3 regions of the Marinobacter sp. EVN1 genome follow, and region 3 is predicted to be linked to each of the others. Evidence: predicted binding sites of a transcription regulator. Region 3 holds the regulator's gene; each other region holds the start of a gene.

What was found. Region 3 encodes FliA, which starts transcription of late flagellar genes. Its sites were predicted from a motif close to CTAAAGTTTNNNNNNNNNNNGCCGNTAA; they were not measured.
Positions count from the first base shown of each region.
Region 1: the regulator FliA is predicted to act here: its motif matches at 5,141-5,168, upstream of Q674_RS32730 (methyl-accepting chemotaxis protein).
Region 2: the regulator FliA is predicted to act here: its motif matches at 5,586-5,613, upstream of Q674_RS30230 (flagellar protein MotY).

Region 1 covers NZ_AXCB01000023.1:243,680-251,681, forward strand. The annotation lists gene Q674_RS32710 (imelysin family protein) at 1-442, shown strand, start outside; gene Q674_RS32715 (DUF1513 domain-containing protein) at 455-1,549, shown strand; gene Q674_RS32720 (MFS transporter) at 1,631-2,944, shown strand; gene Q674_RS32725 (DUF4870 family protein) at 2,960-3,328, opposite strand; gene Q674_RS32730 (methyl-accepting chemotaxis protein) at 3,390-5,030, opposite strand; gene Q674_RS32735 (PhoX family protein) at 5,374-7,560, shown strand; gene Q674_RS32740 (hypothetical protein) at 7,638-7,952, opposite strand.
Region 2 covers NZ_AXCB01000019.1:59,076-67,077, forward strand. The annotation lists gene Q674_RS30205 (insulinase family protein) at 1-997, opposite strand, end outside; gene Q674_RS30210 (hypothetical protein) at 1,040-1,339, opposite strand; gene Q674_RS30215 (SDR family oxidoreductase) at 1,716-3,701, shown strand; gene rnt (ribonuclease T) at 3,762-4,427, opposite strand; gene pyrC (dihydroorotase) at 4,465-5,496, opposite strand; gene Q674_RS30230 (flagellar protein MotY) at 5,655-6,584, shown strand; gene Q674_RS30235 (histone deacetylase family protein) at 6,607-7,533, opposite strand; gene Q674_RS30240 (GNAT family N-acetyltransferase) at 7,737-8,002, shown strand, end outside.
Region 3 covers NZ_AXCB01000070.1:167,218-175,219, reverse strand. The annotation lists gene Q674_RS38050 (protein-glutamate methylesterase/protein-glutamine glutaminase) at 1-291, opposite strand, end outside; gene Q674_RS38045 (chemotaxis protein CheA) at 325-2,448, opposite strand; gene Q674_RS38040 (protein phosphatase CheZ) at 2,467-3,252, opposite strand; gene cheY (chemotaxis response regulator CheY) at 3,274-3,657, opposite strand; gene Q674_RS38030 (RNA polymerase sigma factor FliA) at 3,818-4,561, opposite strand; gene Q674_RS38025 (MinD/ParA family protein) at 4,594-5,406, opposite strand; gene flhF (flagellar biosynthesis protein FlhF) at 5,480-6,793, opposite strand; gene flhA (flagellar biosynthesis protein FlhA) at 6,849-8,002, opposite strand, start outside.

The DNA of each region.
Region 1 (8,002 bases), on a different contig from region 3:
ATACCGCGACACCACCATCAAAGCCGGCATGACGGCGCTTGAAATACTGGAAGAGCGCCGGCTGGCGCAGCCCATGGGGCTAAGGGGCAATGGCAAACGCAATCCTTACATCACCGATGCCTGGCGCAGTGGCCAGAGTCTGATGGCGGTGGAAGCAACAGTGGCAGGGCTCGAGAAATTCTACCTTCCCGGACTGATCACCTCACTGAAAACCGACGGCGAGACCGAACTGGCAGAGCGCATTCAGAGGCAGTTTGAGGAAGTGGCTGACAACTTTCCGGAAGCCCATGGTGCCATGGCAACGCTCATGGAGAGTGATGAGCGGTTCCGCATTCTGCAAGGGCTCTTTGTGGATGTTTCCCAGCTTTCAACGCTGATCAATGACGAAGCCGCCGTGGCACTTGGCGTAGTGCGTGGCTTCAACTCAAGTGACGGCGACTGAACAGGTATACCCATGCTCATCCATCGCAGAACCCTGATCAAAGCCACCGTCGCCGGAGGTATGGCCGCCACCTTCACCGGCTGCTCGTTGCTCCCCCGCAAAACCGGCCCACAGCCCGAACGCTATGCCGGCGCGGTTGGCCTGCCGGATGGACGCTTTGGCGTGAGTGCCTTTGATCGATCCGGCAACGTTCAGTGGCAGGCGCCGGTAGACACCCGATGCCACAGCGGCTGTAACCGGCCCGGCCGAAAAGATACTCTGTTTTTTGAGCGCCGACCGGGCTGGTCGTTCTATGTGTTTGATGCAGAAACCGGCCAACGCAGACACCGCATCATGGCCCCCGAAGGCGAACACTTTGTCGGCCACGGCGTGTTCTCACCTGATGGCCGGTGGCTTTACGCCACGGCCAGCCGCTACCAGCCCGGCGAAGGCATTGTCGCCGTCTACGATGCCGAGCAGGACTATAAACGGGTGGACACCTTTGAACTGGCCGGCATCGGGCCCCATGAGCTTACCCTGCATCCTGACGGCAACACTCTGGTCATCGGCCTGGGCGGCATTCTGACTCACCCTGATTACGACCGCATCAAACTCAATCTGGATACCATGCAACCCGCCCTGATTCTGATGGATCGCCGGTCCGGCCAGATCGTTGGCCGCTTCGCCCCTGCCCACCACCAGCAGAGCTCCCGCCACGTCAGCGTCAGTACCGAAGGCAAAGTCTATGTTGCCTACCAGTACCAGGGACCGCTCTACGAGAGACCTCCGCTGCTGGCGCGCATAGAAGATGGGCAACTCCGGGAATATCGCTTTGACCCGGAAACCCAGGCCGCTCTCGGCAACTACATCGCCAGCGTGGTGGCCCATCCTGAAAACGACCTGATCGCCGCCGCTTCCCCCGTGGGCGGCACCGCTATTGTCTTCCGCGGCAAGACCGGGGAGCTGGTTGCCAAAGCCCGCATCAATGACTGCGCCGGCATTCAGACTCTGGCAGGAGGCGATTTCCTGGTGTCCTCGGGACAGGGCCGACTGGTGCAACTGAGCGCCGGACAAGCTGCGAAAGACATCGCGCGGCTACCGGTACAGTGGGACCACCACCTTGTTTAACGCGCACTGGCTGATCCTCCGGCTTAAGCACACCCGAGCTAACTGGTATGCTTGGCAAACATTTTTCCGGAGGACGGCCCTTTGCCAGCAACCAAACCCGACACCATCGACCAGCTCTACGGACTGATTGCCAACGAAGAGGACGCACGGGTCTGTAAAGACATCCCGGAGGAAGCCTGTCTGGAAGTACCCCGAAACTTCTTCCTGATTCTGTTCAGCAATGTGCTCACCAAACTTGGAGACTTGCTGATCAGCCCCAAGACCGTGCTGGCCTGGCTGATGAGTGCCGTTGGCGCACCGGCTCTGGTAGCCTGGTTGGTGCCTATCCGGGAATCCGGCTCCATGGTGCCGCAGATGGTGATCGCCGCCTGGGTGCGTCGCAAGGCGGTGCGCAAATGGTTCTGGACCCTGGGCAGTTTCGGGCAGGCCGTCAGCGTGGCTGCGATGGCGGCAAGCGTGTGGTTTCTTGAAGGCTATGCGGCCGGTGGCGGCATTGTCGCGGCGCTTATTGTGTTTTCACTGGCCCGGGGATTCTGCTCGGTCTCCATGAAAGACGTTCAGGGCAAGTGTATCCCCAAAACCCGCCGGGGCCGGCTGTCTGGGCTGGCAACCACCATTGGTGGCACCGCCACGGTGGTGCTCACAGGACTGCTGTTCTGGGATCGGGGCGACCCCAGCATTGCGTTCTACACCACATTGCTGCTCCTGGCAGCTACGCTGTGGGTGATTGCCGGGGTTCTGTTTGCCAATGTGGAAGAGTATGCCGGGGAAACAGGGGGCGGTGGCAACGCGATCAACGAGGCTTTTAAAAGTCTGTCGCTGCTACGGGACGATGCGCCCTTCAGGCATTTTGTCATCACTCGTGCACTGCTTTTGTGTTCGGCTCTGGCGTCTCCCTATTTCGTGGTGCTCGCCCAACAGGAATCCGATATTGGCTGGATGCTGGGCGTCTTTCTGCTCGCCAGCAGTCTGGCCAGCTCCCTGAGCGCCAGCTTCTGGGGTTGGGCCGCCGACACCTCCAGCCGCCGAGTGATGATTCGGGGTGCCGCCATGGCCAGCTCGGTCTGCCTGGTGGTTGGTGTTCTGGCACTGGTGCTGGGCCCCGGGTTTGGCGGTGCCTGGTTCTATCCGGTCGCGTTTTTTGTGCTGAGTATTGCCCATGCCGGCGTGCGCCTGGGGCGCAAAACCTATCTGGTGGATATGGCCGGAGGCAACAAACGGACAGACTACACAGCGGTCAGCAATACCGTTATCGGTGTGTTGCTGCTGGTAACCGGGGGGTTCACAGCCGCCATTTCCATGATTTCGGACGTGGCGGTGATTCTGGTATTGGGGCTGATGGGGCTGGCGGGCATGCTGAGCGCATTACGCCTTGAAGAAGTGACGGAAGACTGAGCCATCAAGACCCCGTTAAATCGGGGTCTTGCCATCGTTCAGGGCCAGGGCACCTTTGACAATTCGGTAGATCACCCAGATCGCAATACCCAGCAGAATAAACCAGCCCACAATCAGCATGGTGGTAATCACCCCGATGACTGTCCACAGCAAACCAATCCAGAAGGTGCGGATCTGCCAGCGGAAATGGGGCTCTATCCAGGTACCACGGACATCATCCAGTTTGACGTAGTTGATGATCACGCCCACCAGTGCCGTCACCCCCCCCAGGAAAAAAGACAACGCCTGCAGGATGTAAACCACCACCGCCAGATTCCTCGTGGAGCTGGGCTCCTGTGATTGCTGGCCGTCAGGTTTTGCGGGGATATACTCGGTTTCGGGCACAGGCGTTCTCCTTGTTACGTCCCCGGCAGTCTATCACAGCCTTGGCGGGTGCCCAGTGCGATCAATTCCCCGCCGGCCGATACCCAACCCGGAACCCGCCCCAGTGCTTGCCGTTCACATAGATGGGCACCGACAGATCGTGCATGATTTCACCGGTGTCCCGGCGATAGGTCTGGAGCAGCATACTTTCGGTATGACTCCCGCAGCGAATGCCAGTGCGATCATTGAACAGTCGCTTGCTCCGGCTTTTCACCAGGTCCACTTCCGGATTACCACTCGGCGGGTGGGCAAAATCCTTGTTATGGGTAGGCACATAACCGTCCGGCGCGCAGGCGATGGAGAACACAATGGCCTCATGGGATTTCTTGATGGGCTCCTGTATTGCCGGAAACATCTGGTCAGTAAACCGATCGAAGCTGCTGGAATACTGTTGGGGCTGGGTGTTGGCAATCGGTGTTCGCTTTTTGTCAAACAGCGCCGCTTCACTCAAACGGCCCTCTCGAATTGCCGCCTCAAACAACTGGCCAATCTGCTGCGCCCCTTCCAGTGCTTTCTCATAAAACGGCCGGTGGTAGCTTTCGCTGCTGTTCAGCGCAAAGGCAGCATTCGCCTTCTCCGCCAGCTCCATCAACGTGGAAGCCTGGTCCGCCAGCGATGCCACACTGGTATCACTTTCGGATATATGGTCACGGACAGACTCAATAGCCGAAAACACCTGGGCCAGACTCTGCTCGTTGTTCTGGTCGATCTCGGCAATACGGGCAACCTGCTGCTGAACCCGGTCGGATTGATCCCGAATCTGATCCAGCTGGCCGCCAACGCTCTCTACAGATGTCAGCCCGTCTTCCACGGTTTTCGCCAGAGATTCAATGCGGGACACAATCTTGGTTGTGTCATTCTGAATTTCGTCGAGGGTGTCCGCCACTTCACTGGTGGCCTGGGCAGTGCGCCCGGCCAACTGCCGGACTTCATCAGCCACCACCGCAAACCCTCGCCCCTGCTCACCGGCGCGGGCCGCCTCAATAGCGGCATTCAGTGCCAATAGATTGGTCTGCTCGGCAATGCCCTGAATGGTTGAGGTCACGCCCTGGATCTTGCCAGATTTTTCGTGCAAGGCCTGAATCAGCCGGAGGTTTTCTTCCGATTGCTGATGCACCAGGCGCACACTTTCAATGGCCGACACCAATGACTGACGCCCTTCCACACTGACTTCGCGATTCTGCAGAGCCATGGTGGCAGCGTTGGTGGCCTGTTCCGACGATTCCCGAACCGATTCTGTGATCTGGCCGGCGTAATCGGCCATCTGGGCGGTTTCTTCCACCTGTCTGTCCAGGCGCTGCTTCACCTGATCCGCCGCAAACGAGACTTCGGCGGCCGAGATGGCACTCTTGTCGGCACTGGCCGAGAGCGTTTCAACCAGGGCCTTGCCAGCCCGGGCATCGGCCAGAAGCTGCGCACATTGAGCCCGCAACGGGTGGTTATCAGCCAGGGAGCCATCATTCAGGCCGTTAATCCCACGCTCTATTGGTTCCAGCACCCTCAATATCAGATAGCCGGCCGCGGCGGCGAGACCAACCAGGAGTCCGATCAACAGAGACGCGGCATCGAGCCCCATCATCGGAGCCACCAGAATGCAGGCAATACCGAGCGCAACAGCAATGCCCACCCCCCATAAAATTGCAGTGCGATCGAGTAAACCCATGGTGCCCTCATCTTTATCATTGCTAACGCAAGCATGTTGTTATTGCAGGCCATCCCTGAGAGTAAAGAAATGATATGGGTTAATAACTGCTACTTTAGTGTGTTTATCAGCTATCGGCCGCCCCTCGATTTTCTTTATTTGCGGTAGCTACCTTTCAGCGTCACTCACAAGGTGCTTTAGGGCTATAGGTCCACTGCAAAAGTTTCTTCTTCAATATGTCACCGATCTGAATCAAAACTGTCACTTACCTTGGCGATCCTTATTTTCTTCGTCGAACTGCCGACCGTCTTGGTCAGCAAATCGAAACGTCCTCCATTCAGTGTCGTGACATAAGGAGAGTAAAATGGGACATCATCCAGTCGAAGACAGCAATCGAAGCAACAATCGGCCATTTGATGAAGTGATCAAAGCGCGTCTTTCGCGACGTAAACTGCTCACTGGTACAGCGTCTGCAGCCACTGTGGGTGTTCTTGGCTCATTGGGCCTGAGCGGCTGCGGAGGCAGCAGCAGTTCAAACAGCCCTGCCACGAGTCCGGACTCTGTTACGATGAACCCGACACAACTGGGTTTTTCTTCGATCCCGGGTGGAATTGAAGACCGGGTTATTCTACCCCCTGGTTATAAAGCTGACGTTCTCTACGCCAAAGGCGACCCCCTGTTCTCCGGCCTGGCGCCCTTCAAAAACGACGGAACCGATGTTGATTATGACAGTCGATCAGGCGATGAGCATGACGGCATGCATTTCTTCGGCATGAATGCATCAGGACAGTACGATCCCGAGGCGTCCGACCGAGGAATTCTGGTTCTTAACCACGAAAACCTTGAAGACAACACGCTGCATGAGACTGCGACGGCCAAAGCAGATGCCATTTTCGCCAACGACATTCAAGAGCTCAAAAAAATCGTTGACCGTGAGATGAACGGGCACGGCGTCTCCTGTGTCGAAATTCGTAAGGAGAACGGTAAGTGGTCCGTCATCACGGATTCACCCTACAATCGTCGCCTGACTGTTTTCACCGAAATGCAGATGCAAGGGCCTGTTGCAGGAGAAGATTTCGTCAAAACCAAACTGACGCCAACCGGAACAACTCGCTACGGCACGATGAACAACTGTGCCAACGGCTACACCCCATGGGGCACGTATCTCGCAGCAGAAGAAAACTGGTACGCTTATTTTCGCGTTGGCAATGTCGATGCCCTGTCCGAAAAGCAGAAGGGCTGGCTCGCACGTTACGGCATCAGTGGAAATGGCTGGGCATACCGCCAATGGGATGAAGTGCCAGGGGATCAATATCAGCGCTTTGGCGTAAACACCAGCGGCTCAACGGCAACCGAGGACTTCCGCTATGAACCCAACCTTCATGGCTACGTGACCGAAGTTGACCCGTTCCGCCCTACACAAAAGCCCAGGGTACGAACAGGACTGGGTCGTTTTTCCCATGAAGGCGCCTGGGTTGCACCAGCGAAAGAAGGTGCCCCTATCGTTATCTATTCGGGCGATGACTCTCGCCGCGAGTACATGTACAAGTTCGTATCGAAAACAGCGTGGACCGAGTCCGACCGCAATGGTGGTTTGGCGGCAGGCGACAAATACCTTGATGAGGGCACACTCTACGTTGCGGTATTCAATGATGATGGCACCGGTGCCTGGAAGGCTCTGACCATTTCCAATCCGGAGCTCAACGGCGACCACACCTACAATGATGACGGCACAACTTACCAGTACAGCTTTGCCTCTGAGGCAGAAGTTCTAGCGAGCGCCCGCCTGGCAGCCGACGTCTTGGGCGCAACGCCAATGGATCGACCCGAATGGGCAGTGGTGCACCCCACCAATGGCGATGTTTATCTGACATTGACCAACGGTAATCCCAGCAACCGTCCGTCCACTGACCTGGATGCAGTAAACCCCCGTGCGGTAAATTCCAACGGCCACATCATTCGCTGGCGCGAGCAAGACGGAAACCATGCCGCCACCGCTTTTGAGTGGGACATTTTCCTTTTTGGCTCGAGTGCCGATGCTTCCGCAGACTACAATGTTTCTGGCCTCACCCCAGACAACGAGTTCTCAAGCCCGGACGGACTTTTTATCGACCCACGCGGTGTAATGTGGATCCAGACTGATGACGGCTCCTCCGGGATTCGCAGCAAAACGAACAACCAGATGTTGGTCGCCATTCCTGGCAGAGTAGGTGACGGCGAAAGCGTTACGGTCACGACATCTGACAACAACGGCCAGGAATCAGTAAACACTTTCATTGGCGGCGACGCAGATGCGGTCAAGTTGAAACGATTCCTTGTTGGACCAAATGGATGCGAAATAACCGGCATCTCGATGACGCCGGACGCTCGCTCCATGTTCATCAACATCCAGCATCCCGGAGAAGGCGGCTCTAAAGAGGCCTTCAACACCGACGTAAGTAATTGGCCTGCCACTTCCCGCGATGCGACCGCATTCGGTGAGGCTGGCAATAGGCCACGTTCAGCTACTATCGTTATCTACCGCGAAGATGGAGGGGAGCTCGCACTTTAATGGTGGGATAAGGAGACCTTAATAAAAGCCTGGCCAGACTCTGTGCTGGCCAGGCTTTTCACTATTGAAGCGAGTAATTACTGAGTCATTTCGTCATAGCCTTCTTCCATGGAGTCAGCTGCTTCTTCCATGGAGTCACCCGCTTCATCCGCGGCTTCTTCAATCTCGTCGCCAGCGTTTTCGGCACCTTCCTGCATTTCACCAATCACGCCTTCATCCTGACCCGTGGCTTCTTCCCAGGTCTCTTCGGTGGCGTTAGCGGCGTCGTCCATCATTTCCTCGGCATTTTCACCCGCTTCTTCAAAATCCGCGCCTTCATCGCTCTCAGAGCTGCAGGCAGAAAGCCCAAGCGTGGCAACCAGTGCGAGTGCGCTCAAGGTAAACTTGTTCATAACATGTCCCTCTGTCGGTATATGTGTACAACGCCAACAGAGTAGAGGCA
Region 2 (8,002 bases), on a different contig from region 3:
CGCGTTTCAGAACGTCAAACAGGCTGCCGGGGCCTTCGTGGCCCAGCAGGTTGGCAACGTAGGCTGCGGGTTTGCTTTTATAGTAACGCTGCTGAGAGGGGATCGGGAAAGACAGCGTCATGCTGCGATTGTCTTTCAGCGTCTCGGCTGTCACTTTCTCTGGCAACCGGGAGGTGTCGTACAGCGGGTGAGGGTGAACCTTGGGTTCAAGGTTACGGTTGGCGATGGCGCCAAAGCGCTCCTGCACCATGCGTTCCAGCTCATCCAGCGGCTGTGGGCCGTAGACTGCCAGGGTCATGATGTTCGCCGAATAGTTTTCTTCCCAGAAACGAATCAGGTCAGGCCGAAGCGGGTTGCCTTCGGTATTTTCCAGGGTCTCCAGGTTGCCGACCGCAAACTGGCTGAAGGCATGCTTCTGATTGCCCGCCGCCTTCCTGACAGAAAGCAGGCGCCGGCCGTCATCTTTAAGCTTGGAACTGTACTCGGAGTGGACGGCATTGCGCTCACGATCCACCAGTTCCGGCGTGAACAGCGGATGAGAAAACTGCTGGGCGAACCGATCCAGCGCCGGCTCCAGAAACTCGGCTTCGACATCAAAGAAATAGTTGGTGTCTTCAAACGCCGTAAATGCGTTATGACTGCCGCCGTGGCTGCGAATAAACTGCTGGTATTCGCCTGCCTCCGGGTACTTCTCGGTGCCCAAAAACAGCATGTGCTCGAGAAAGTGCGCCAGGCCTGCCCGCTCTTTCGGGTCGTTACCGCTGCCCACGGCAACGTTCATGGAGGCGGCGGCTTTGTCGGTTTCCGGGTCCGAAGCGAGGATCACCCGTAAGCCATTGTCGAGTTCGATGAACCGGTACTGGTTCGGATCGTTGGGACTCTGGGTGGGTGACACACTGGCTGCCGCCAGCGGTGCCAGTAACACGGTGACAATCAGCAACAGCATCTGCAGCAGTGCGTAGCGAGATCGAACAGGTAACGGATGTTTCGAAGTCATGGGGCCTCGGGTTCCGGAATGGCGTTCAGGTCGGAAAAGGGATCAGTGCATCTGGTTGTTTTTGGCGCTGTCAGGCTTCTGTTCTATGGTTTGGCGCGCGAGTTTGGCCGCCTGGTCAGCGTCGAGTTCACCAGAGGCGATCCGCTCCAGCACCGTCGCCATGATCGCAACGGACTGTCGATAATCGGCAAACTCGGCCTGAAACGCCTTGTCGATTGCCTGGTATACGGCCTGGATCTTGTCTTCCCGGGAACCACTGTCGGCGGCGGTGTCGTTGATGGCCTTCAGGCAGGCACGGGCGATGGCAATATAGCGTTCGGTGTTCGGATTGTTTTTCGGCATGGCAGTTTCTTTTAAACCTTGATGTCTGGCTCGGTTAGTGACGCCGGATGGCGCTGGAAGTTCCCGATTATGTCATTGGTAAGAACCTCTTGCATTGCCTGGTCGTAATTAAATGACCCAATGCGGTGGTCGCGGTTTCTTGTGCTAATCTCAATCACATTGTGTCGATAAACCGGACAGGGAGTGAGGTGGAGTTGGCTGCTTTTAGAGTAATGACTCTAACAAAAACAATGGGTTACAGAGTAAAAACTCTAAAAAAGTTCGATACATGAGGGTTGCAATTAAGTAGAATTGCCGACCGATGGAATCAGCTACGACTTTAGTCGTATCTGTGTCGGTTAAAGACAAAAAACACAACAGGCAGAATGGAGTACCTATGAATTATTTCCTGACAGGCGGCACCGGTTTTATCGGTCGTTTTCTGGTTGAGAAACTCTTGGCGCGCGGCGGCACCGTGTATGTTCTGGTTCGCGAGCAGTCCCAGGACAAGCTGGAGCGGCTCCGGGAGCGCTGGGGTGCAGACGACAAGCAAGTGAAGGCTGTGATCGGCGACCTCACCAGCAAAAACCTTGGTATTGACGCGAAAACGCTGAAATCACTGAAAGGAAATATCGACCACGTATTCCATCTTGCCGCGGTCTACGACATGGGCGCAGACGAAGAAGCCCAGGCCGCCACCAATATCGAAGGCACCAGGGCGGCTGTTCAGGCTGCAGAAGCCATGGGTGCCAAGCATTTCCATCACGTGTCATCCATCGCGGCAGCGGGTCTGTTCAAGGGTATCTTCCGGGAGGATATGTTCGAAGAAGCCGAGAAGCTTGATCATCCTTACCTGCGCACCAAACACGAATCCGAAAAAGTTGTGCGTGAAGAGTGCAAGGTTCCGTTCCGCATCTACCGCCCTGGCATGGTCATTGGCCATTCGGAAACCGGCGAAATGGACAAGGTTGACGGGCCTTATTACTTCTTCAAGATGATTCAGAAGATCCGTCATGCGTTGCCCCAGTGGGTACCCACCATCGGTATTGAAGGTGGCCGGCTGAACATTGTGCCGGTGGATTTCGTGGTAGATGCACTGGATCACATTGCCCATCTGGAAGGCGAAGATGGCAACTGTTTCCATCTGGTGGACTCCGATCCGTATAAGGTGGGTGAGATCCTCAATATTTTCTGCGAGGCCGGCCATGCCCCCCGCATGGGTATGCGCATCGATTCCCGGATGTTCGGTTTTATTCCGCCGTTTATTCGCCAGAGCATCAAGAATCTGCCTCCGGTCAAGCGCATTACTGGTGCGCTTCTGGATGACATGGGCATTCCGCCCTCGGTGATGTCCTTCATTAATTACCCGACCCGTTTTGATACCCGGGAGCTGGAGCGGGTTCTGAAGGGCACAGACATTGAGGTGCCGCGTCTGCCGTCCTATGCCCCGGTGATCTGGGACTACTGGGAGCGCAATCTTGACCCGGATCTGTTCAAGGACCGCACCCTCAAGGGCACGGTTGAAGGTAAGGTTTGCGTGGTCACCGGCGCAACTTCGGGTATTGGCCTGGCAACGGCAGAGAAACTGGCAGAGGCCGGTGCCATTCTGGTCATTGGTGCGCGCACCAAGGAAACTCTGGATGAAGTGGCGGCCAGTCTGGAGGCCAAGGGTGGCAACGTGCATGCGTACCAGTGCGACTTTTCGGACATGGACGACTGCGACCGCTTTGTGAAGACCGTGCTCGACAATCACGGCCACGTGGATGTACTGGTGAATAACGCGGGTCGCTCCATCCGCCGCTCGCTGGCGTTGTCTTTTGACCGGTTCCACGATTTTGAGCGGACCATGCAGCTGAACTACTTTGGCTCCGTTCGGCTGATCATGGGCTTTGCGCCAGCCATGCTGGAGCGTCGCCGCGGGCACGTGGTGAATATTTCTTCCATCGGGGTACTTACCAACGCTCCGCGTTTCTCGGCCTATGTCGCCTCGAAATCCGCACTGGACGCGTTCAGCCGCTGTGCCGCTGCGGAATGGTCGGATCGCAACGTGACCTTCACCACCATCAACATGCCGCTGGTGAAAACGCCGATGATCGCGCCCACCAAGATCTACGATTCCGTGCCGACGCTGACACCGGATGAAGCCGCGCAGATGGTGGCGGATGCGATTGTGTACCGGCCCAAGCGCATTGCCACCCGTCTTGGCGTGTTCGCGCAGGTTCTGCATGCGCTGGCACCGAAGATGGGTGAGATCATTATGAACACTGGCTACCGGATGTTCCCGGATTCTCCAGCAGCCGCTGGCAGCAAGTCCGGCGAAAAGCCGAAAGTCTCTACCGAGCAGGTAGCCTTTGCGGCGATTATGCGGGGGATATACTGGTAATCGTCGTTATAAGCCAAAAAAACCCGCCTCGGCGGGTTTTTTCGTTTCAGGTTGGAGATTTCATTCCTGGGGTTCTTCTGCAATTTCGATTGGCGGCGGCGGAAACCCGCCCAGTTCACGCCAGCGATTGACGATGCCGCAGAACAGGTCTGCTGTCTTTTCCGCGTCGTAGGCGGCCGAGTGGGCTTCCTTGTTGCTGAACGGAATGCCCGCCAGTTTACAGGCCTGTGCCAGTACGGTGTGGCCGTAGGCGAGGCCCGCCAGGGTTGCGGTGTCAAACGTCGAGAATGGGTGGAACGGGTTGCGCTTGATATCGGCCCGCAGCGCCGCCGCGAAGACAAAGTTATGGTCAAACGTGGCATTGTGGCCCACCAGGACCGCTCGCTTGCAGTCGTGTTCTTTTACCGCCTTGCGGATGGGAGAAAAAATCTCGCTCAGGCCTTCCCGTTCCGGTACCGCCTCCCGTTCCGGATTCCAGGGATCGATACCGGTGAAATCCAGGGCCGACTGCTCCAGATTGGCGCCTTCGAACGGGTCGATCTGCTGCACGTGGGTTTCGCCCCGGCGCAGCCAGCCATCCTCATCCATGGTCAGCATTACGGCAGCGATTTCCAGCAGAGCATCACGTTCCGGGTTGAAGCCGGCGGTTTCCACGTCGACCACCACCGGCAGAAAGCCGCGAAAGCGCTGGGACATGGGGTGGGGCTGTTTGTTTTCGTCTGACACTCGAACTCCGATGTTCGTGGTAGTGAATGAATAGGGTTTACGCCAGGCGCCAGTTAACGGTTTCGCCAGCCTTCAACGGAACAATTCCGCCGCTGGCCAGAGGCAGGTTCTCCGGCATGGTCCAGGGTTCCCGCACCAGCGTCACGGTGTCGGTGTTCCGGGGCAGGCCATAGAAATCGGCGCCGTTGAAGCTGGCAAAGGCTTCCAGCTTGTCCAGAATGCCCAGTTCCTCGAAGATATCGGCATACAGGCCGATGGCGCCGTAGGCGGAGTAACAGCCAGCACAGCCGCAGGCGGCTTCCTTCTTGTCTTTCGCGTGTGGGGCAGAATCCGTGCCCAGGAAGAAGCGGGGATCGCCGCTGGCCACGACCTCTCTTAGCGCTTCCTGATGCTTGTTGCGCTTGAGGATGGGCAGGCAGTAAAGGTGTGGGCGAATACCGCCGACCAGCATGTGATTGCGGTTATACATCAGATGCTGCGGTGTGAGAGTTGCCCCTAGGTTATTGCCCTGATGGTTACGGACAAACTCGGCCGAATCGGCAGTGGTGATATGCTCAAGAACCACCCGGAGCGACGGGAACGCAGTCAGCGTGGGCGCCAGAACCCGCTCCAGAAACACCTTTTCCCGATCGAAAATATCGATGTCGCTGTCGGTCACCTCGCCGTGTACCAGCAACAGCATGCCGCAATCCGCCATCGCCTCCAGCACCGGGTAGATATTGCGAATGTCCGTTACGCCGGAGGCAGAGTTGGTGGTGGCGCCAGCCGGGTACAGTTTCGCTGCCACTACGCCGGCGGCTTTGGCTTCACGAATGGTCTCGGCGGTGGTGCTCTCGGTCAGATACAGGGTCATCAGGGGCTGGAAGTCCGTTCCCCGGGCCGCGGCCAGAATGCGATCCCTGTACGCCATGGCTGCGCTGGCATCGGTTACCGGCGGCACCAGGTTAGGCATGATGATAGCGCGGCCGAAGCAGGCGGCGGTGGCGGGCACCACATCGTTCAGAATGTCGCCGTCGCGCACGTGCAGGTGCCAGTCGTCCGGGCGTGTGATGGTTATCTGTCGGGTCATGAGAAGGTATCCGAAAGCGAGCGCAAAATTTCGCGGATTATATCAGAAGCGAAAAGCAGATGTTTTTAACCTGATCGTAAGTTATCCGGCTCAAGTTCCCGGTCGGGTCGCCGTTAACCGGTTAGTTCACTGGTTTAAAGGCTCCACGGGGCATTCCTATGGTTTCACCCAATTGGTTCTTCAGGCAGAGCAGATTGCTGAAATTGCTGGCGACGGCAGGGTTGATGTCATTGCCCTCTGCGCCTGTGCTGTCATCCAGTTATGGTGCCGGTATTGAAAACAGCCAGTGGTATCTCTCCGAGTCGGTCTTTGAGTGTTCCCTTGTCCATGAGGTTCCTGGCTTTGGCCGCGCCGTGCTCAGGCACCGGGCAGGGGAAGACCTGCGTTTCTATCTCGAATCGGATCTGAGTGTGATGCGCCCCGGCCAGGGCCAGTTAGTGGTTGAAGCGCCGCCCTGGCGGCCAGGAGTTCCACCGAGCCCCATTGGTGCTGTGCAGGTAACGGATAGTCCGCGCTCGGTGAACCTGGGGAATCGGGAAGCGGTGTTGATTGCCCAGGGGTTGTCCCGAGGTATGCAGCCGACAGTAACCCGAGCCGCGGTATACAGCGGCCAGCCCGTGCGGGTGCAGTTGTCGAATGTGAATTTTTCCGGCCCGTACGCCGGCTATCGTGAATGCGTTGCCAGTCTGCTGCCGGTTAACTTCGACCAGGTTCGGCGCAGCCGGGTTCCGTTTGCCAGCGGGAGTACCAGCCTGTCACAGGCAGACATGAACTTGCTCGACAATATTGTGACCTACGTGATGGCCGACAGCACGGTAGAAAGAATCTTCGTGGACGGCCATTCCGACAGTATTGGTAGCCGGATTGATAACCGCGCGCTGTCGGAGGAAAGAGCCAACGTGGTGGCCGAGTATCTCAAATCCAGGGGAATCGATGAGACTATGCTGACGGTCCGGGCCCACGGTGATCAGTATCCGGTTTCCCGCCGGCCGGCTGATAACCGCCGCACCACCATTCGTTTGCAACGCCAGGGTGAGCGCCCGGAACTGCTGCAGGCTAACGGTATGGGGAGCGAGTTTTCGGGATAGCCGGAACACGCCATCCCGAGTTTCAATATACTGCGTTCAGGACTTCCAGGTGCGCGGCCACACCCTCTGCCAGGGCTTTCAGGTGATACCCGCCTTCCAGCGTGGAGATGATGCGGTCGTTGGAGTGGTCATGGGCGACACTCACCAGCATTTCCGTTAACCATCGATAATCCTCGGTTTCCAGATTCAGCTCCGCCATGGGGTCCAGCCGATGCCCGTCAAAGCCTGCCGAGATCAACACCAGTTGCGGACGAAAATCCTGCAGTTTCTTGAGCCAGGCGGCTTCAACCGTCTTGCGGTACTCAGCCGCTGAACAGTCGGCTGCAATCGGCGCATTGACAATATTGTCGGCCTGCCGGTGCACGTGGGAATGCGGATAAAACGGATGCTGAAAGCTGGAACACATCAGTATGCGTTCATCACCACTGACAATATCTACCGTGCCGTTACCCTGATGCACATCGAAATCGACAATGGCCACCCGCTCAAGGTGATGGAAGGTGAGCGCCCGCATCGCCGCCAGGGCGATATTGTTATAGAAACAGAACCCCATCGACTTGGCACGTTCGGCGTGGTGTCCCGGTGGCCGGGCGCAGACAAAGGCGTTGGTTACCTGGCTGCTCATCACCATATCGACAGCCTGCACATTGCCCCCCGCGGCCAGCTTCGCCGCTCTCAGGGTGTCCGGCATCATCGCGGTGTCCGGGTCGGTGAACACCCGGCCCCGGGTTGGCTGCATCAGGTCCAACTGGTGCAGATAGCTTTCCGGATGCACGGTCAGCAGTTGGTCCCGGGTGATTTCTTCCGGACGAACCCAGTCCAGTTCCTGTTGCAGGTTGGTATCCGCGAGGTAGGCGAGAATGCTTGAAAGACGCTCAGGGCTTTCCGGGTGCTCCGGGCCCATGTTGTGTTTCTTGCAGTCGTCGTGGGAAAAAAATGCCGTGGTCATGGGTAATGCCTGAACCTGAATATGCTTATTATCGCTTTCATGTTATCAGGGATAACCGAAGCCTGTCGTATTTCTTTGGTCTAATAACTCGTTAGTCGATTTACATCATGAAATCGCCACCTAAGATAAGGTATACACTGATAAGCAAGCCGTTTTATTGAAGTTTGTACATTCCTGTCGCGCACACCACTGGGAGAGCCGCGTTGAGTACCCGCTATCTGGAAAGCCTGTTCAATCCTGAATCCATTGCCGTTATTGGCGCCTCGGAACGCGCTGACAACCTCGGGGGTATGGTGTTGCGGAACCTGCTGGGCGGCGGCTATCCGGGCCGGCTCGTGGTGGTCAACCAGAGCGACTACGAAAACGTGCACGGGGTGCCCTGTGTGCGCAAAGTGTCCAAACTGGATTTCAGTCCGGACCTCGCGATCATCTGTACCCCGCCGGACACGGTGCCGAAAATGATCCGCAA
Region 3 (8,002 bases):
TTCCAGGGCATCCAGGGTAACGCGGGCACCTTCATAGGTCAGGGACGAGAACATCAAAACCGGGGTGGGATGTTTGCGCATGATCTCGCGCACGGCAGAGATGCCGTCCATCACCGGCATCTCGTAATCCATGGTGATCACATCGGGGCGCAGTTTTTCTGCCAGCTCGACACCTTCCCGCCCGTTGGTGGCGGCGCCTACCACTTTAATCTGGCCCGAGGCCGTCAGGATTTCCGTCAGCCGTTTGCGAAAAAAGCCCGAATCATCCACGACCAGGACAGAAACTGTCATCCATTTCTCCTACACAATCCCGGAAATTCCTGCTCAGCCGTAGTGCTGCAGGAGGCTCGGCACATCAATAATCAGGGCGATACGGCCATCACCGGTGATGGTGGCGCCGGCCATTCCTGGCGTCCCCTGCAGGGCCCGGCCCAGAGGTTTGATCACCACCTCTTCCTGGCCAATCAGCTGATCAACGACAAAGCCGACCTGTTTGGTCCCCATGGCCACAATCACCACGTGCGCATTCTCCGGCTCGCCCTGACCTGCCGCACCGTGCACCAGCCAGCGCTTGATGTGGAACAGTGGGAACACTTTGTCCCGCACGACAATGCACTCTTTGCCGTCGACAATGTTGGTCTTGGTCAGATCCAGGTGGAAAATCTCCACCACATTCACCAGCGGCAGCGCGAAAGACTGGTCACCGAGCATGATCATCAACGTTGGCATAATGGCCAGAGTCAGCGGCACCTTGATGATAATGCTGGTGCCCTTGCCCTGTTCGGACATGATATTGATCTGCCCATTGAGCTGGCCGATCTTGGTTTTCACCACGTCCATGCCGACACCCCGACCAGAGACATCGGAAATCTGGTCCTTGGTGGAGAAACCGGCCGCAAAAATCAGATTGAAGCATTCGTTATCGGTAAGGCGGTCTGCCGCATCCTGATCGTACAGGCCCTTCTCGACCGCCTTGCGGCGCAAGACATCAGGATTCATACCGGCTCCGTCGTCGACAATGGACAGCAGAATATGGTCGCCTTCCTGCTCCGCCGACAGAGTCACGGTTCCAGCGCGAGGTTTGCCGGCCTTTTCCCGTACGTCCGGTGCCTCGACACCATGATCCACGGAATTTCTCACCAGGTGCACCAGGGGATCGGCCAGAGCTTCAACCAGGTTTTTATCCAGGTCGGTTTCCTCACCGTGCATGACCAGATTCACTTCTTTCTTCAGACTGCGGGCCAGGTCGCGCACCACTCTGGGGAAACGGCCGAAAACTTTCTTGATCGGCTGCATCCGTGTTTGCATGACGGCAGCCTGCAGATCCGTGGTCACCACATCGAGATTGGCCACTGCCTTGTGCATGTGTTCGTCTTCGCTTTCGGAACCCAGACGCTGCAGGCGGTTACGCACCAGCACCAGTTCGCCCACCATGTTCATGATGTCGTCCAGGCGCTTGGTATCAACCCGAACCGTGGTTTCGCCCGCTGGTGCGGCCTCACGGGCAGGTGCAGGGGCCGGCTTGGCAGCGGCCTTGCTCTCGGCTTTGGCTTCCGCTTTCTTTGGTTCCGGGGCTGGTTCGGCCTTGCTTGATGGAGCCGGCGCAGGCTTGGGCTCACCTGCGGCAGCCCCCGCGCTTGGGCCTGCACCCTTGCCATGCAGTTCGTCCAGCAGGTTCTCGAATTCGTCGTCGGAAATCAGATCGGCGTCACCGGATGATTTCTCCGAGCCACCGCTGGTGTCGATATCTGCCTTGGGCGCTTCATCTTCCGCAGGCGCGCCGGCAAACTGGCCCTTGCCGTGGAGTTGATCCAGCAGGGCCTCAAATTCATCGTCGGTAATCTCATCACTGTCTGAGCCGCCGGCGGATTCTGCCGGGGTGCTCACCTGCTCGTTGCCGACCGGTTTCTGGCCATCGGATTTTTCATCCGCCAACGCGTCCAGCAGTTGCTCGAACTCTTCGTCAGTGATATCGCCCTGATCCCCTTGCTGTCCGACATCCGCAGACGACGGCTCCTGTGCCGGGGTTGGTGCTTCCACCGCCGGTGCATCCTCGGACTCGGGTTTGGCGAGTGCATCCAGAGCTTCAATCAGTTCGTCCGGCGCGGGCGTCGGTTCTTCCCGGTTGCGGACTTCTTCGAACATGGCATTAACGTTGTCCAGCGCCTCCAGCACCACGTCCATCAGGTCCGGTGTTACCTTGCGCTTGTGATTCCGGAGAATATCAAACACGTTCTCCGCAGAGTGGCAGCAATTAACCAGTGCCTCCAGTTGAAGGAAGCCTGCGCCCCCTTTCACGGTATGGAAGCCACGGAAAATGGCGTTCAGCAGATCGCTGTCATCGGGATGCTGCTCCAGATCCACCAGCTGCTCCGACAACTTTTCGAGTATCTCGCCGGCTTCTACCAGGAAGTCCTGCAGGATCTCTTCATCAGCATCTAACGCCATGCGTCACCCTCTTTATTATCAGAATCCGAGACTGGACAGCAGATCGTCCACATCGTCCTGTCCCGAAACTACATCTTCCCGCTCATCGGCCTTGATCTGGGGCCCTACCCCTTTTTCGGCCGATTCTTCTTTTTCTTCAATCTGATGCACTGTGCCGGTCAGTTGATCAACGTGGCTGGCCATCACCACCAGACCAAGAAGGTTGTCTTCCACCTCTTTCACCAACGCGGTGACCTTCTGGATAACCTGACCGGTAAGATCCTGAAAATCCTGAGCCAGAAGGATTTCCGACAGGTTCTGGTACAGACTGTCGGAGTCTGTCGTCAGGCCAGCGAAGAACTTGTCGATGCGACCGTAAAGCTCCCGAAACTCCGCAGGCTCCATTTCACGACGGCGCAGACGCTGCCACTCATCCCGCAGGGCAACCGCTTCATCCCGCATGGCGTGAGCCACCGGCATGCTTTCCTCAACCAGATCCATGGTGCGGTTCGCCGCCTGGCTGGTCATCTGAACCACATAGGCCAGACGGTCAGAAGCGTCGCTCATCTTCGACAGCACTTCTTTCTGCTCGGCATTACGCGGGTCTATCTGGAAGTTCCGGATTGCCTCATGGAGGCTGCGGGTCAGTCGCCCCACTTCCCGATACAGACTCTGATCGCGAACCTCGCTCAGTTCATTGATCAGGGTCATCGCCTTGGCATAATTCCCGGCGTTTACATTCTCGGCCAGGTCGGAGGCCTGCTTTTGAAGCTTCTCCGCCACCTCCGGATCAAGGCCCTGATGGTTCTGTTTGGTATCACTCATGGCGAGCCATCCGACCTCTGGTTACTGGATTCGTTCGAAGATTTTCTCGATCTTTTCCTTCAGCACGGCTGCCGTGAAAGGCTTGACCACATACCCGTTCACCCCGGCCTGAGCCGCAGCCACGATCTGGTCCCGCTTGGCCTCTGCCGTTACCATCAGAACCGGCAGGTTCTTCAGGTTTTCATCAGCACGGACAGCCTTCAGAAGGTCAAAGCCCGACATGCCGGGCATGTTCCAGTCAGTCACCAGGAAGTCATACTTGCCGCTTCGGAGCATGGGCAACGCGGTGTTGCCATCGTCTGCTTCATCCGTATTGGTGAAGCCGAGATCTCGCAGCAGGTTTTTGATGATGCGTCGCATTGTGGAGAAGTCATCCACAATGAGAATTTTCATGTTCTTGTCCAATGGGACCTCCAGTCAGTAACACCCGGAATTCATTCAGCCTTTTGGAAGTCTAGCAGGCTGCTACCTTAAGCGCTTATTGTGTGGTGTTTGCGCACGTTGTAAAGCATCGTTTACCAAAAGCTACACAGCTTGCTGAAAGAGAAACACAGCACCTGGCCGATCAGTCGTTGTCACCATCCCGCCACTCGGCCAGCCGGCTGCGAAGTCGCAACGCCGCCTGGCTGTGAATCTGGCTTACCCGGCTCTCACTGACCCCTAGCACCGCACCGATTTCCTTGAGGTTGAGCTCTTCCTGGTAATACAGGCTCAATACCAGCTTTTCACGCTCAGGCAACTGCTCAATGGCGTCTGCGAGACTTCGCTGGAAAGCGCCTGAAGCAATACCGTCCAGCGGATTATCACTCGCTTCTGCTTCTTCTATCGGCAGCTCGCCGGATTCATTGAGCTCATCAAGACTAAAAAGTCTACCGCTGTTAGCGTCGGCGAGTGAGGCATGATACTCGTCCAGACCAATGCCAAGCTCTTCAGCTACTTCGGCATCCTGGGCCTCGCGCCCGGTACGATCTTCCACCTGCTTGATAGCACTGGCGATTCGCCGGGCGTTGCGATGCACTGAGCGGGGCACCCAGTCGCCTTTGCGGATCTCATCCACCATGGCGCCGCGGATGCGAATCCCTGCGTAGGTTTCAAAGGTGGCACCTTTGCCGGAAGAATAGCGCTGCGCGGCCTCCAGCAGTCCAATCATACCGGCCTGCATAAGGTCTTCCAGCTGCACTGATGGCGGCAGCCGGGCCATGAGATGAAGGGCGATTTTCTTGACCAGCGGCGCATGCTCTTCAATCAGGGCTGAAGGGCTCCTGGCGCCGGCCTGATGGTAAATTCCCAGATTTTTCGCCAATGTCATGTATCCGGTTTTCTTGTAGGACTGGATTCAGATCAGACTTCGACGAGCCGCTCCACGAAGAATTCGAGATGCCCCCTGGGAGAGGACGGCAAAGGCCAACTGTCCACTTTTTCGGCCAGAGCCCGGATAGCCAGCGAGGCTTTCGCCCTCGGATAGGCATCCAATACCGCTTTCTGTCTTTGGACGGCTTTCTTGACGGCCTCGTCGTAAGGCACGATACCTACATATTGTAGTGCCACATCCAGAAAACGCTCGGTGACCCGGGTCAGTTTTTCAAACAGATGGCGGCCTTCCTGCTCATTGCGGACCTGGTTTGCCAGGATACGGAAGCGGTTGGTGCCATAATCCCGGTTCATCAGCTTGATCAACGCGTAGGCATCGGTAATGGAAGTAGGTTCGTCGCAGACCACCAGCAGAAGTTCCTGCGAGGCCCTGAGGAAGCTGACCACCGATTCAGAAATACCTGCGGCGGTATCCACAATCAGAACGTCAATCTGGTCGCCCAGCTCACTGAAAGCGTTGATCAGGCCGGCATGTTCCATGGCGCTGAGCTGGGTCATACGCTGAGTGCCGGAGGAAGCCGGTACAATCTTGATACCACCAGGGCCATTCACCAGCACGTCTTTCAGATCACAATCGCCGCTGAGTACGTCTTGCAGATTTCGATTGGCGGTAATGCCGAGCAACACATCGATGTTGGCGAGCCCGAGATCCGCGTCCAGCAAGACAACCCGGCGCCCCTTCTGGGCCAGGGCGATACCGAGATTGACCGAAACATTGCTCTTGCCGACACCGCCCTTGCCGCCGGAAACCGCAATCACCTGAACCGGATGTGGTCTGCTCATACTGTTATCAGTCTCTTACTACGTTCTTGTACGGGCACGCGTGCCGGTGTTTTATTCTGGTCGCCAACGAGGCTCAGGCACCTTCGGCGACTGTCTGTGCGCTCTGCACGGCCTTAAGCCGTTCTACGCCCAGGCGCACTAACGGAATGGCCTCCGCCCTCTGGAGATCTTCCGGTATCTTCTGGCCATCGGTGTACCAGGCCACCGGTAAGCTGGTCTCCATAACGAACCCGAGCGCTTCGCCCAGGGTCAGGGCCTCATCAATCTTGGTCATGATGCAGCCTGCAAGGTTTGCCATCTTATAGCAATGCCACACGGATTTCATGATACGTGGCTGACTGGTGGCGGAGACCACCAGATGTGTACGGATATTGTGATCGCTGCGAGCCAACTCCGCCAGTTGTTCCTGGTAACCGCGGTCGGCACTGGTCAGGCCGGCAGTGTCAATCAGCACCAGGTGTCGATCCGATAACTCATCAAGAATGTCATCCAGGGAATGGCTCTCATCCACCACACGCACGGGCACATTCAGGATGCGGCCGAACACGAAGAGCTGCTCATGAGCGGCCACACGATAGCGGTCGGTGGTCACCAGTGCCAACGAATCCGGACCATGCTCAAGGACGTAGCGGGCCGCCAGCTTGCCAATGGTGGTGGTTTTGCCAGACCCGGTTGGCCCGACCAGGGCATAGATACCGCCGGCATCAAGCCAGTCTTCGCGACCGGTACGAACGCCGGTCGCCAGCATTTTCAGTGACTGCTTCCAGCCGTCCTCCAGACGCCCGGCCCGGTGCCGACGGGACAGAGAGCCGGCCAGCTCCGCGCCCAAACCGAACTCCTGCAGGCGCTCGGCCAATCGTTGCTGAACTGCGCTGTTGCCGGTCGGCGTGGCAGTTGCAGCCTTACCACTGACCAGATCACGCAGAGAGCTGATTTCGGCACGCATACTGGCCAGTTCATCGGCATAGCCACCGGCGCCGGATTCGCTACCCGCAAACGGCTTTGCCAGCGCTTCATCACTGGGACGTGACGCCGGAAAATCGGCAGTCTCGAAAGACAAGGACGACGCCACGCCACCTGAGGCGCCACTTCCTGCGCGCTTTTCCCGAACCTCACGAATGCGACTGCGGGACCGGTTCAGCTCCTCTTCCAGCCGACGATGCTGCTCGGCCTGCATCTCTGCCAGCCGGGAGCCGTTGGTGGCTTCAACCGCCCTATCGCCAAGACGCTGACGCGCCATGTTTTCGTCGTAGTCGAGTGCCGTCACGATCTCAACACCACCATCAACCCGGCGGTTAGACAGAATAACGGCATCCGGCCCCATTTCGTGGCTTACCTGCTTCAGGGCCTCAGCCATGGACTGCGCAAAAAACCGTTTTACTTTCATGCTGTTTCATCCTCCCACCGGCAAGCACTCTGGCTCCCCGCGATGCTCCGTCGGTTTATTGACCCACAGAAGCGACTATCGTGATCTGTTTGTTATCCGGGATTTCCTGGTAAGAGAGCACATGCAAACGCTCTACCCCGTAGCTGGCAAACTTCGCCAGTACTGGCCGCAAGGGCCCCGAAACCAGCAGGATGGCGGGCTTGCCGAGCATTTCCTGGCGCTGCACGCTGTCCTGAAGGGATCGTTGCAGCTTTTCCACCATGTTGGGCTCAAGCACCAGACCAATGTCATCCTGACCGCCGGATTGTTGACTCTGCTGAACAGACTTCAGCAATAACTGTTCCAGGTCTGGATCCAACGTGATAACAGGGATTTCGGCGTCGTTGCCACAAATACTCTGAACAATCATCCGGCGCAGCGCCTGGCGGGCTACCGTGGTCAGTACTTTCGGGTCCTGACTCTTTGGATGCACGTTCACGATGGCCTCGGCAATGGAGCGCATATCCCGCACCGGCACTTCTTCTTTCAACAGGTTCTGCAAAACTTTCAACAGGATGCTGATGGAAATCGTGGTCGGCACCAGTTCCTCCGCCAGCTTGGGCGAAATCTTCTCCAACTGGTCCAGCCACTTCTGGGCTTCTTCGTGGCCAATCAGTTCATGAGCGTGTTTCTGCAGGATCTGATTCAGATGTGTCGCCACCACGGTACTCGCATCCACCACGGTGTACCCCAGGGTCTGGGCCTGATCCTTCCTGTCGGACTCAATCCAGATGGCGTCCAGGCCGAAGGCGGGGTCCTTGCCGGCAATGCCTTCAACTTTGCCAAACACCTGCCCCGGATCAATGGCCAGCTCCCGCTCCGGATGGATCTCGGCCTCGGCAATGGTCACGCCCATCAGGGTAATCCGGTAGACGTTCGGCATAAGATCCAGGTTGTCGCGAATGTGCACCGAAGGCATGAGGAAGCCCAGATCCTGCGAAAGCTTCTTACGAACCCCTTTGATCCGACTGAGCAATTGTCCACCCTGGGATTTGTCTACCAGCGGGATCAGCCGGTAACCCACTTCCAGCCCGACAATGTCCACCGTGGCCACGTCATCCCATCCGAGCTCGCGGGTTTCCCCCGGCGCCGGCAGTGCCTGCCCCTCGCTGCCCGGACGATCCGGAGAAATTTCCGCACCCTGCCGGGCCGCACCACCAGCCATGCCGC